Regions from separate parts of the Planifilum fimeticola genome, predicted to be linked through region 1. Evidence: riboswitches for the same ligand, from Rfam matches in the RefSeq annotation. Region 1 holds a riboswitch; each other region holds the start of a gene.
What was found. Region 1 has a riboswitch for S-adenosylmethionine ahead of CLV97_RS06995 (homocysteine synthase). Riboswitches for the same ligand answer to the same signal wherever they lie in the genome.
Positions count from the first base shown of each region.

Region 1 (3,101 bases):
GCTTACAGCGCCGCCCCAGTTGAGGAAAAAGAAACCTGCGGGGGATCCGGGTGTCGCTTTCTCTAAAAATTGGCGCATGACCTGAATCGCCCTTTCCGGGAACGGGCGCATCGCGAAACCGGAAGAGAACTGGTTGCTCCACCTTTGGGTAAGGACCGGATCGGGAGGCAACAAAAAGTTTACGGCTTTCGGGTATGGCAACCACCGGATGATCTTCGTCGTGGGAGTGCCGACGCTCAATACAGGCTTCAACAGGCGTACGGCCTCCCTTTTTGGTCCCAGGAACAGCCCCTGCATGGTGACACGGCCTCCGATTTTCGGGCCGATTTCCAAGTAGGTGCCCAGCCTCGTATCGACGGAAGGAGCCCATCGCTGCCATACTCTGAATACCTTTGCGAACTGATTCCATGGCCAGATGATGCGGAATACTGTCGCCCTGGCCGGGGCGCGATGCACTTTGAATTTGTATTTGGTATATATCCCGAAGTTTCCGCCGCCACCTCCGCGGGTAGCCCACAGGAGGTCCGCGTGACGATTTTGGTCTGCGCGAATCACCCTTCCCTTCGCATCCACCATTTCCACTCCGATCAGGTTATCGCTGAGAAGGCCGATCGATCGCTGGAGAGGCCCGATTCCCCCGCCGGGTGTGATGCCGCCGATCCCGACAGAAGGGCTGTCGCCAAAGGGGGACATAAATCCTTGCCGTGCGAGGGTCTTCACGATTCTTCCCACGGTGTTGCCCGTCTCAACGATCGCAATTCCCTTTTTTTTATCCAACCAAATCTTTTTCATACCGCTTACATCGATGACAATCCCCCCGTTGACCTGGGAGAGATTCGTTTCCAACGCATGCCTTCCGCTCCTGGCGCGGATGGGGACGCGATTCTCACGGGCCCATCTGATGGCGTTTGCTACATCTTGCGTCCTTTGGGCAAACACAAACACTTTGGGAAACCTGTTCGTATGGGGATCCCAATTCTTGCGCGCCCGTTCATAGCCTGGATCTCCTCTGAAGATGACCCGCCCGGTCAGCCGCGCTTTTGATTTCAACCTTTCCAACCTCCTTTGAGCGAACGTTGCAAATTATCCTATGTGGAACATCGGGGCATGGCGTGGACCGATATATCGGCAGAAATCTTTTTTTCTATCGTCGGGCTCGTGCAAAAGGTCGTCCATCGCGAACACATGGTGAATGGAACTTTTTTTTGCCGTTGAAAAGCGGAAAGGCAACCCTTATTCATCGGGAGGGTCGGCCGGGAGGAGGGGGGTTTCAACGCATCCGATTTCGCCGGACGGTGGATCGTCGATGCTTCGGGTGCGGATTTTTTGAAAAAAGATTGTTGACGGAATTCTGGGGAATCCCTTATAATTAAATACAAGTTTTCTGACGGGAATGACAAGGAAATACCGCATGCAGCACTCTTATCCAGAGCGGCGGAGGGACTGGCCCGATGAAGCCCGGCAACCCCGGAATCATTCCGGAAGGTGCCAATTCCTGCGGAAACCTTCGGGTTTCCGAGAGATAAGAGGAGAGCGGCATCACCGAGCCTCTTCTCCTGGATAAGGGAAGGGGCTTATTTATTTAAAAAAGGGGGATTTATCGATGGCGGAAGAGAAGCAGTATCGGCCGGAGACGCTGGCGGTGCACGGGGGGCAGGAACCGGATCCCACCACCCTTTCGCGGGCGGTGCCCATCTATCAGACGACATCTTATGTTTTCCGCGACACCGAACACGCGGCCAATCTGTTTGCGCTGAAGGAGTTCGGCAACATCTACACGAGGATCATGAACCCGACGCAGGATGTGTTTGAAAAGCGCATCGCCGCCTTGGAAGGCGGTGTGGGGGCGCTGGCGACGGCCTCCGGCCAGGCGGCCATCACCTACTCCATCCTGAACATCGCCAAGGCGGGGGATGAAATCGTCTCCTCCAGCAGCCTGTACGGAGGAACTTACAACCTGTTCCATTATACCCTGCCCAAGCTGGGCATTACGGTGAAATTCGTCGATCCCTCCGACCCGGAGAATTTCCGCAAGGCGATCACCGATCGGACGCGGGCCGTCTTTGGGGAGATCATCGGCAATCCCAAGTTGGATGTGCTCGATCTGGAAACGGTGGCTGCCATCGCCCATGAAGCGGGGATTCCGCTCATCGTCGACAACACCTTCGCAACCCCGCACCTGTGCCGGCCCTTTGATTTCGGGGCGGATATCGTCATCCACTCCGCGACCAAATTCATCGGCGGCCACGGCACGTCCATCGGGGGCGTGATCGTCGATTCGGGGAAATTCGATTGGACGAACGGCAAGTTCCCCGAATTGACGGAACCGGATCCCAGCTATCACGGCGTTTCCTACACCGAAGCGGTTGGTCCTCTGGCCTACATCATCAAGGCGCGGGTGCAGCTGCTTCGGGACATCGGCGCGGCGCTGTCGCCCTTCAACGCCTTCCTGTTCCTGCAGGGGCTTGAAACGCTGCACTTGCGGATGGAGCGGCACAGCGAAAACGCGCTGAAGATCGCCCGCTACCTCCGGGAGCACGACGCGGTGGAATGGGTCAGCTATCCGGGATTGGAGGATCATCCGTCTCATGAATTGGCGAAGAAATATCTGCCCAAGGGGCAAGGCGCCATCCTCACCTTCGGAATTCGGGGCGGTCTGGAGGCCGGAAAGAAACTGATCGAAAACCTGAAGCTGTTCTCCCACTTGGCAAACGTCGGCGATTCCAAATCTCTGGTGATTCACCCCGCCAGCACCACGCACCAGCAACTGACGCCCGAGGAGCAGGTTTCCACCGGGGTGACGCCGGATCTGGTCCGCCTGTCGGTGGGTACGGAAGCGGTGGAGGACCTGATCGATGACCTGGACCAGGCGCTGAAAAAGAGCCAAAGCGCAGTGGGCGTCTAAACCCTGAACAGGGTGGATGATCCGCGGCTGTCCGGCCGTTCTCGGACACGTACACGCATCTGGGAGGGATCGGCGTGCATCTCGACTCCCGATTGGCACAAATTGGAACGAAGAAGGAAAAAAGCACGGGAGCAATCAGCTATCCCGTCTACCATGCGACGGCCTACCGCCATCCCGCCCTCGGGGAAAGCACCGG
Region 1 covers NZ_PVNE01000008.1:107,654-110,754, reverse strand. The annotation lists gene CLV97_RS07000 (FAD-binding oxidoreductase) at 1-1,050, opposite strand, end outside; SAM riboswitch class I at 1,420-1,529, shown strand; gene CLV97_RS06995 (homocysteine synthase) at 1,604-2,905, shown strand; gene CLV97_RS06990 (aminotransferase class I/II-fold pyridoxal phosphate-dependent enzyme) at 2,980-3,101, shown strand, end outside.

Region 2 (3,101 bases), on a different contig from region 1:
ACGGTCGTCACCACGCCACCTACGTGAACAACCTGAACGCTGCGTTGGAAGGCCATGCCGCCCTGGCCGAAAAATCGCTGGAAGATCTGATCCGCAATATTAACGAGGTGCCCGAGTCGATCCGCACCGCGGTTCGCAACAACGGGGGCGGTCACTACAACCATACCCTCTTCTGGGAAAGCATGAGCCCCAACGGCGGCGGCCAACCGACCGGGGAGCTGGCCGACGCGATCAACCAAACCTTCGGCAGCTTTGAAAAGTTCCAGGAGGAATTCACCAAGGCGGCCCTCACCCGTTTCGGCAGCGGATGGGCCTGGCTGGTTGTGAAATCCGACGGGAAACTGGCCGTAACCAGCACCCCGAACCAGGACAATCCCCTGATGGACGGCGACAAACCGCTCCTGGGCATCGACGTTTGGGAGCATGCCTATTACCTGAAATACCAAAACAAGCGTCCGGATTATGTGAAGGCCTGGTGGAATGTGGTGAACTGGGAAGAAGTGAACAAACGCTATCTGAACGCCCGCGGATGAGGAAAATTTCCCGGGCTATCCCTCCGGTTTCGACCGGAGGGTTTTTTGTGTCGGTGCAAGAGAGACGGGCGGCTGGACACACTAAGACCAGGGGGTGGAAGAGATGGCGCGCAGGCGTCGCCGCAACCGGCTGCTGGTGCCCCAGGCCCGCGGAGAAATGGATCGGCTGAAGGCACAGGTGATGAGCCGGGAGTTGGGAACGGGCCCGATGAATCCCGGAGAGGTCAAGTTCGAAGTGGCCCGCCGTTTGGGCGTTCCGCTGAAGCCGGAGGACAACGGCGATCTGAAAGCCGCCGAGGCGGGAAAGATCGGCGGTGCCATCGGCGGCCACATGGTGAAGGAAATGGTGAGAAGGGCGGAAGAAGCGCTGGCCCGCCAGATGCGCCCCTGAGGTGAAACGGCCCGGCGACCGGGCCGTTTTCATGTGCAATCTCCGAGCCGAGGAGGCGGAACCGTTCAAATAGAAAAAATCGTTTTGGACAAAAAAAAGATTTGACAAAGGGGGTCCGCTGTAAGATAATAAGGACTAATTAAATTGCATAGCTTGACCCGACTCGTTATCCAGAGAGGTGGAGGGACTGGCCCGATGAAGCCCGGCAACCTTGCCTTGGCACCCACGGGGTGCTTTCCAGGGGCAAAGGTGCCAATTCCTGCAGTGCCGGGGGCGCTGAGAGATAAGGAGCGGGGTATGGATGTTGCGTTTACATACCCTCTTCTTATTCGAAGAGGGTTTTCATTTTATCCAATGCACAGGGAGGGAAGCGGAGTGGACCGGATCGATGTGGCCCTGTTGGGGCTGGGGACCGTGGGAACCGGCGTGTACAAAATGCTCCAAAGCAATCAGGATGTGATCGCACGCCGAACCGGACTCCTGTTCGAAGTCAAGCACATCCTGGTGCGCGATCCGAACAAGAAGCGGAAAGTGGACGGAGTGAAAAACCTGCTCACTACCCGGTTCGAGGAGATCATGGCGACAGGGGTCGATGTGGTCATGGAAGCGATGGGCGGGGTGGAGCCTGCCCGAACTTACATCGAACGGGCCATCCGCTCCCGATGCCACGTGGTGACGGCCAACAAGGAACTGATCGCCAAACATGGAGCGGAATTGGAAAAGCTGGCCCAGGAGCACGGGGTTCAGCTCCTGTATGAAGCCAGTGTCGGCGGCGGGATTCCGGTGCTGGGCACCCTGCAGCATTTCCTGAAGGCGAACCGGATTCTGCGCGTTTCCGGGATCTTGAACGGCACCACCAATTTCATTTTGACGCAGATGGGGGAACATCAGCGCTCCTTTGAGGAAGTGCTGGCAGAGGCCCAGCGGCTGGGTTACGCGGAGGCCGATCCCACCGCCGATGTGGAGGGATTTGATGCCGCCCACAAGCTGACGATTCTCAGCCGTCTCGCCTTCGGAGCCGTGGTGCCCGTCGACGAGATCGCACGGCGGGGCATCACCGATATTTCGCCCGCGGAGCTGGAATTGGCCCACCGGTTGGGGTATAGGATCAAACTGCTGGCCAAGGCGGAGCAGTTCGGGGAGGAAGGTCCCGTTGCCCTGCAGGTGGGGCCCACCCTGGTTCCCCTTTCCCATCCCCTGTCCGGCATCAACGGTGTCTACAACGCCATCCATATCGAAGCGGACACGGTTCAGGACGTGACGCTGGTCGGCCAGGGAGCGGGGGAACAGCCCACCGCCAGCGCCATGGTGGAGGACCTTTGCAACCTTTTCCGTCTCCCCCTTCCCCGGCCGCTGTCCTACCGGCGTCCGCTGGTTCTCCCCGTCTGGGAAGAGGGGGGAGCGCGCTTCGCCTTCATCGAGACGAAGGATCGCCTCGGCTCCGATATCTCCCAACAAGTGAAGGAGCGATTGAAACGGTTCGGAACTTCGGCCGTGGATGTCGCCTGGTTGCCGGGGGACGAGCGAAGCGCGCTGGCGTTGATTTTGCGCCGCTGGGATCCGTCCCTTCAGGAGAAATTGACGGAGGAACTGGAGCTGGAGGCGGAGAGGGTCGTCTTTCGCCCCCTGCTGGGTACGCCGGAGCCCGTCGGCGCCGAACGGGAGGCGAAGATCAGTTCGGCTCAGTGAAGTGGGAAAAGGGACTGCCTGTGTGGTATGATGGCCGCACAGGCATTTTTCTTTTCGCCGGCAACCGGCAGGGAAAGGAACGGAAAAAGATGAACAAAACCGAACAATCTGTGCGCCTAGCCGAAGGGCAGGTGATCCGGCTTCCGGTACGCCGGATGGGGATCAATGGAGAAGGGATCGGATACTTTCGAAAAAAGGTGGTGTTCGTCGAGCGGGCGATTCCCGGGGAGACGGTGTTGGCCAGGGTGTTTGAGGAGGGGCGGGGGTTTGTCCGGGCTCGCCTCCTTCGCGTCCTCAAACCCTCAACGCACCGGAGAGAACCTCCGTGCCCCGTCTACGAGGAATGCGGCGGTTGTCAACTGCAGCACATTGATTACCCCTTTCAGCTCCGCTTGAAAAGGGAGCTTCTGAAGGAGGCCTTTTCCCGTTACACAGGCCTGAAGAATTTGCCCATCGCCCCCGCGGTGGGAATGGACGATCCCTGGCGA
Region 2 covers NZ_PVNE01000011.1:5,514-8,614, reverse strand. The annotation lists gene CLV97_RS08235 (superoxide dismutase) at 1-533, shown strand, start outside; gene CLV97_RS08230 (small, acid-soluble spore protein, alpha/beta type) at 637-924, shown strand; SAM riboswitch class I at 1,088-1,214, shown strand; gene CLV97_RS08225 (homoserine dehydrogenase) at 1,300-2,613, shown strand; gene rlmD (23S rRNA (uracil(1939)-C(5))-methyltransferase RlmD) at 2,703-3,101, shown strand, end outside.
Region 2: linked by a shared signal. The riboswitch ahead of CLV97_RS08225 (homoserine dehydrogenase) and the one ahead of CLV97_RS06995 (homocysteine synthase) in region 1 are both predicted to bind S-adenosylmethionine.

Region 3 (3,101 bases), on a different contig from region 1:
TAGAAACGGAGGCTTCGGTGAATCCACTTGTACCTTTCACATGCGAACACGAAGAGGGGGATTTCCGTGAAAATCAAACTGACCAGCGTACTGGTGGACGATCAGGAGAAGGCCCTCCGGTTTTACACGGAGGTTTTGGGCTTTGTGAAGAAACGGGATGTTCCGGCGGGTGGAGCCCGGTGGCTGACGGTAGTTTCACCCGAGGGTCCCGAAGATGTGGAGTTGCTTCTTGAGCCGAACAGCAATCCGCTTATTCAGATCAACGGCCAGCCCGCCGCCGCGGCCTATCAAAAGGCTCTTTATGAGGCGAAAATTCCCTATACCATGTTTTTTGTCGAGGATATGAATAAGGAATACGAGCGCTTGAAAAAACGAGGGGCCACCTTCGTCATGGAGCCCACCAAAACCGAATGGGGCTACCAGGCCATGATCGATGATACCTGCGGCAACCTCATCATGATTGCGCAGGAGGAAAAGTGACGGTTTCTGAAAGGTGCCCCTTTCAGAGTGGATATTGACAGTCCGACACCGGATCAAGTATCATGACAGAAACAGCTGTGGGGCGCAAGCGGACGAATTCCGCGGGCGTTGCGCCCCTCGAAGGAACGGACAATTTCATAGTGAGAGCGCTCTTATCAAGAGAGGCGGAGGGACTGGCCCGATGAAGCCCGGCAACCTATCGGAAGCGATTCCGGTGTGGTGCCAATTCCTGCAGAGAGTCTATCTCTGAGAGATGAGAGTCTGGAACCCCACCCAACCTTTCATCCGCAGAGATGGAAGGTTATTTTTTTACAAAGGATGATGGCGATGGAGAAGCACCCGTTGGTTCGACGGATGGAGGAAAAAATCCTGATCCTGGACGGCGCGATGGGAACGATGCTTCAGCAGGCGGGACTTTCCGCCGAGGATTTCGGCGGGGAGGCGCTGGAGGGATGCAACGAAATGCTCAATTTGACCCGGCCGGACCTGATCCGAAGAATTCACGAGGATTATCTGGCGGCCGGGGCGGATCTGATCGAGACCAACACCTTCGGGGCGACGCGGATCGTGCTGGAGGAGTACGGACTCGGGGACCGGGCGGAGGAGATCAACCGGAGAGCCGCCGAGCTGGCGGTGAACGCCGCCCGCCGGTGGTCGACGCCGGAACAGCCCCGCTTCGTCCTGGGGGCGATGGGGCCGACGACGAAGACCCTTTCCCTGACCGGAGGCGTCACCTTCGACGGGTTGGTCGACGCTTACCGGGAGCAGGCCCGGGGACTGCTTCTGGGAGGCGTGGACGCGCTGCTTTTGGAGACCGCCCAGGATACCCTCAACGTGAAGGCGGGGGGCATTGGAATTCGCCGTGCCTTTGAGGAACTGGGGCGGGAGGTGCCCCTCATCATCTCCGGGACGATCGAACCGATGGGGACGATGCTGGCCGGTCAAAACATCGAAGCCTTCTATCTCTCGGTGGAGCACCTGAAGCCGGTGGCCGTCGGCCTCAACTGCGCCACCGGACCGGAATTCATGCGGGATCATCTCCGGACCCTGTCCGGGCTGGCCCGGTGCGCGGTCAGCTGTTATCCCAACGCGGGATTGCCGGACGAAGAGGGGCGGTACCACGAGACGCCCCGGGCGCTTGCGTCGAAACTGGCCGCCTTTGCCGACGCGGGCTGGCTCAACATTGCCGGGGGTTGCTGCGGGACGACGCCGGAGCACACCCGCGCCCTGGCGGAAGCCCTGCGGGGGAAGAGGCCCAGACGGCCGATTTCGTCCCATCCGCCGGCGGTTTCGGGGGTGGAGGCGGTCTTCCTGGAAGAGGACAACCGCCCCCTCCTCGTCGGCGAGCGGACCAACGTGATCGGTTCGCGCAAATTCCGGGAACTGATCGCCGACGGCCGGTATGAGGAGGCGGCGGAGATCGCCCGCCGGCAGGTGAAGGGCGGCGCCCAGATCATCGACGTCTGCCTGGCCGATCCGGACCGGGATGAGCTGGAGGACATGGAGCGGTTTCTCGAACATGCGGTGAAGAAGGTGAAAGTTCCCCTGATGATCGATTCCACCGATCCGGCGGTGGTCGAACGGGCCCTCACCCATTCCCAGGGAAAAGCGATCATCAATTCGATCAATTTGGAAGAAGGGGAAGAGCGCTTCGCCGCGGTGGTTCCCTTGCTCCGCCTTTATGGAGCGGCGGTGGTCGTGGGGACGATCGACGAGGAGGGGATGGCCGTCGATCGGGATCGGAAACTGGCGGTGGCCCGCCGTTCTTACGAATTGTTGACGGAGAAATACGGGGTGGCGCCCGAGGACATCATCTTCGATCCCCTGGTGTTCCCGGTAGGAACCGGGGACGAAGCCTATATCGGCTCCGCGCGGGAGACGGTGGAGGGCATCCGGCTGATCAAAGAGGCCTTCCCCCGCTCCGCCACGGTCCTGGGCATCTCCAACGTTTCCTTCGGCCTGCCCTCCGCCGGCCGGGAGGTGCTGAACGCCGTCTTTCTCTACCACGCCACGAAGGCGGGCCTGGACTACGCCATCGTCAACACGGAGAGGCTGGAGCGCTACGCGTCGATTCCCCCGGAGGAAGTTCGGCTCGCCGAGAGGCTCCTTTTCGAAACAACCCGGGAAAACTACGAGGCGGTTTTAGGCGAATTCACCCAATTCTACCGACAGAAGAAGGAGGAGGAGAAGGCGGAGCCGGCGGTCCGCCTCCCCCTGGAGGAGCGGTTGGCCCGCTGCGTGGTGGAGGGATCCAAGGACGGGTTGTTCGATGATCTGAAGGAGGCCCTTGGCCGGTACGATCCCCTGGACATCATCAACGGCCCTCTGATGAAGGGAATGGACGAGGTGGGTCGCCTCTTCAACGACAACCAATTGATCGTCGCCGAGGTGCTGCAGAGCGCCGAGGTGATGAAGGCGGCCGTTTCCTTCCTCGAGCCCCACATGGAAAAGGCGGACACCCATATGAAGGGAAAAATCCTCCTGGCCACGGTGAAGGGGGATGTCCACGACATCGGGAAAAATCTGGTGGACATCATCTTGTCCAACAATGGTTACGAGGTGATCAACCTCGGGATCAAGGTGACCCCCGAGCAGTTGATCGAAGCCTGCCGTCGGGAGGA
Region 3 covers NZ_PVNE01000013.1:58,205-61,305, reverse strand. The annotation lists gene CLV97_RS09495 (VOC family protein) at 67-480, shown strand; SAM riboswitch class I at 630-740, shown strand; gene metH (methionine synthase) at 808-3,101, shown strand, end outside.
Region 3: linked by a shared signal. The riboswitch ahead of metH (methionine synthase) and the one ahead of CLV97_RS06995 (homocysteine synthase) in region 1 are both predicted to bind S-adenosylmethionine.

Region 4 (3,101 bases), on a different contig from region 1:
GCAGCAGCACCTTCCGGACGATCTGCATCCGGGTGGCCCCCATGGCGAGGGCGGCTTCGATCACGCCCCGGTCGATTTCCCGGATGGCGGTTTCCACCATGCGCGCATAGAAGGGGGCGGCTCCCGCGATCAGGGGGATCGTGGCCGCCGTCGGACCGAGGGTGGTTCCCACGAGCAATTTGGACAAGGGAAAGAGGAAGAGGACCAGCACGATGAAGGGAACCGCCCGGAACAGGTTGACGATCACGCCCAGAATGCGTTGGAGCGTGACATGCTCCCAAAGGTGACCCTTGTCGGTGATGACCAGCAGCACGCCCAGGGGGATGCCGATCAAGGCCGAGAAGAAGGTGGAGATGGCCACCATGTATATGGTTTCCCCGGTTGCCTGCCACAACAATTGAGTGTCCAGTTGATCAAACATGCGAAATCACCCCGCGGTTTTCTCCCCGCTCGATGGCTTCCACGACTTCCCGAACGGCCTCCTCCGGCCCGCTGATCCGCAGCGCAACATGCTCGTCGCTTTCGACGGCATCGGGCAGGATGGTGGCGGTCACGCCCCGCTTGACCCGTTCGGCCAGCAGGCCCCAGAGGCGATCCAGGCGGTCGGAAGGAATCCGAATCAAGGCGGAGTGCTGTTCGGATTCCTCTTTTTCAGTGATCAGGGATTCCACAAATTGCCGGGTCACCGGGTGCTTCGGCTCCCGGAACAGGGCCTCCACGTCGCCCTGCTCCACGATCTTGCCATCCTCCATCACGGCCATGCTTTGGCACAGCCGCTTGACGACGCTCATTTCGTGGGTGATGACCACCATGGTGATCCCGGTGTCCCGGTGGATCTCTTTGAGAAGTTCCAGGATGGAAGAGGTGGTCTCGGGGTCCAGGGCCGACGTCGCTTCATCGCAAAGCAGCACGGTCGGATCGTTGGCCAGGGCCCGGGCGATGCCGACCCGCTGTTTCTGTCCGCCGGACAGTTGGGCGGGATAAGCGTTCGCCCGGTGGGTGAGTCCCACCCGTTCCAGCAGCGTGTCCACCTTTTCCCGGATCTCCTTTTTGGACCTTCCGGCCAGTTCCAGGGGGAAGGCTACGTTCTCCCAAACGGTGCGCGACCAGAGCAGGTGGAAGTGCTGAAAGATCATGCCGATTTTCTTTCGCGCTTCCCTCAGCTCGCGCTCACTGCTTTCGGAGATGGTGATCCCGTCCACCGTCACCCGGCCCGACGTGGGCTTTTCCAAGCCGTTGAGCAGGCGGAGCAGCGTGCTCTTTCCGGCGCCGCTGTGGCCGACGATGCCGAAGATTTCCCCGCGCTTGATTTCCAGATGAATATCCTTGAGGGCAACCACGTCTCCGTCCTTCGGAGAGCGGAATACTTTGCTCACATGATCCAGTGTGATCATCGATCCTCTCACCACCCGTTGAAGAAAAAATCCCTTCCTGCCAGAGCAGAAAGGGATCTTATATCTAAAATCGCCTCTCTCATCTGCCAGAACCGTTGGGCTCTGCAGGAATTGGCACCATTTCCGCACACAGACCGCGGACGGTTGCCGGGTTTCATCGGGCCAGTCCCTCCACCTCTCTGGATAAGAGCGCGCGTAATCGCCTTATGAAATTGTCAAGAAACATCCTACTACGACGCCCTTCGGCATGTCAACAGCATCGCGTTATTCCGAAATATATTAATTGTTTCGATTGCATGGGGTGACAGACTCGACCGGGAAAGTTTTAAAAAATTTTTCCCGGATCTCCTTCATATCAGGACATCCCGTTTGACAAAGGCCCACCAGGTGATCAGGTGAAACAGCGCGAAATGGATTGCCAGCACCGACAGGGAGTGACCGAGCGACATGCCCGGAAAGGGCGGGGAGTGGCCGAGGAAATAGGGGGACAGATCCAGATTGGCAAACAGCAGGTATTTTCCCCAGCTGACGCCCCACGTTTTCAATAATTCCGATAGAAATGCACCGGAAAAAAAGAGGAAGATGGACAACCCGACGGACAGGGTGCTGCTGCGGGACACGGCGGACAACATGAAGGCGAGGGAGGCGGTCACCATCACTTCCACTCCGTACAGTCCGTAGGTCGAAGCCAGGGATTTCAGCGATTCCAGGGCGTCTCCGGATCCCGTCCATCGAAAGAAGACCGCTCCGAACAGCAGGGAGGCCAGCAGCAGGACAGCCATGCCGGCCAAAAGAAAGGTGAGTACCGCCGCAAATTTGGACAGCAGGATTTTGGTCCGGCTCACGGGGCGGATGAGCAACAATTTCGCCGTTCCCCAGGAAAACTCGCTGGAGATGATATCCCCTGCGACGACCAGGGTGAATAATTGGACGATGAACAGCAGATGGGTGCAACCTTCGGCGAATTCCCACATGTCCACGGGGGCGCCGGAGACGAGGATCAATCGCTGCCCGATCGCCAAAAGGCAGACCGCCAGGATCAACAGCCCCCACATGACCAGGGTTCGCGTCCGGTCCATGATTTTCATCTGTTCGTTTCGGATCAGCGGTCCTAAGATCACGGCTTATCCCCTTCCGTCATTTCCAGGAAGCGTTCTTCCAGCGACTGTTCCATCCGGTGGATGGCGTACACCCGAACCCCGGCTCCGATCAACCGGCGGTTCAGTTCCGCGGTTTCCTCCCGCCGCAATCGGATCTCAAATCCGCCGGGGCATTCTTTCCATTCGCGATCCAACCCCAGTTGGAGCAATACCGACGGGACCGGATCCGTCCGGTCCACCTCGAAACGGGTTCGGAGTTCCTCGGAATCCCGCCGAAGGATTTCGCTCATCCTCCGGACTTCGATCAGTTTTCCGTCCCGGAGGATGGCCACCCGGTCGCACATCAGCTGCATCTCCCACAGCAGATGGCTCGACACCAGCACCGCCGTTTGTTCCGCCTTGGCCAAATGGCGCAGATAATCCCGCAGTTCGCGGATACCGGCGGGATCCAGTCCGTTGGTGGGCTCGTCCAGGATGAGCAGGGAGGGATGGTGCAGGATCGCCTGGGCCACCCCCAGGCGCTGGCGCATTCCCAGGGAATAGGTCTTGACCGGATCGTGGATGGCTTCCTCCAGCTTCACCAGGGAGACGACTTCCCGGATTCGAT
Region 4 covers NZ_PVNE01000048.1:512-3,612, reverse strand. The annotation lists gene CLV97_RS17200 (methionine ABC transporter permease) at 1-421, opposite strand, end outside; gene CLV97_RS17195 (methionine ABC transporter ATP-binding protein) at 414-1,394, opposite strand; SAM riboswitch class I at 1,471-1,584, opposite strand; gene CLV97_RS17190 (ABC transporter permease) at 1,745-2,515, opposite strand; gene CLV97_RS17185 (ABC transporter ATP-binding protein) at 2,512-3,101, opposite strand, start outside.
Region 4: linked by a shared signal. The riboswitch ahead of CLV97_RS17195 (methionine ABC transporter ATP-binding protein) and the one ahead of CLV97_RS06995 (homocysteine synthase) in region 1 are both predicted to bind S-adenosylmethionine.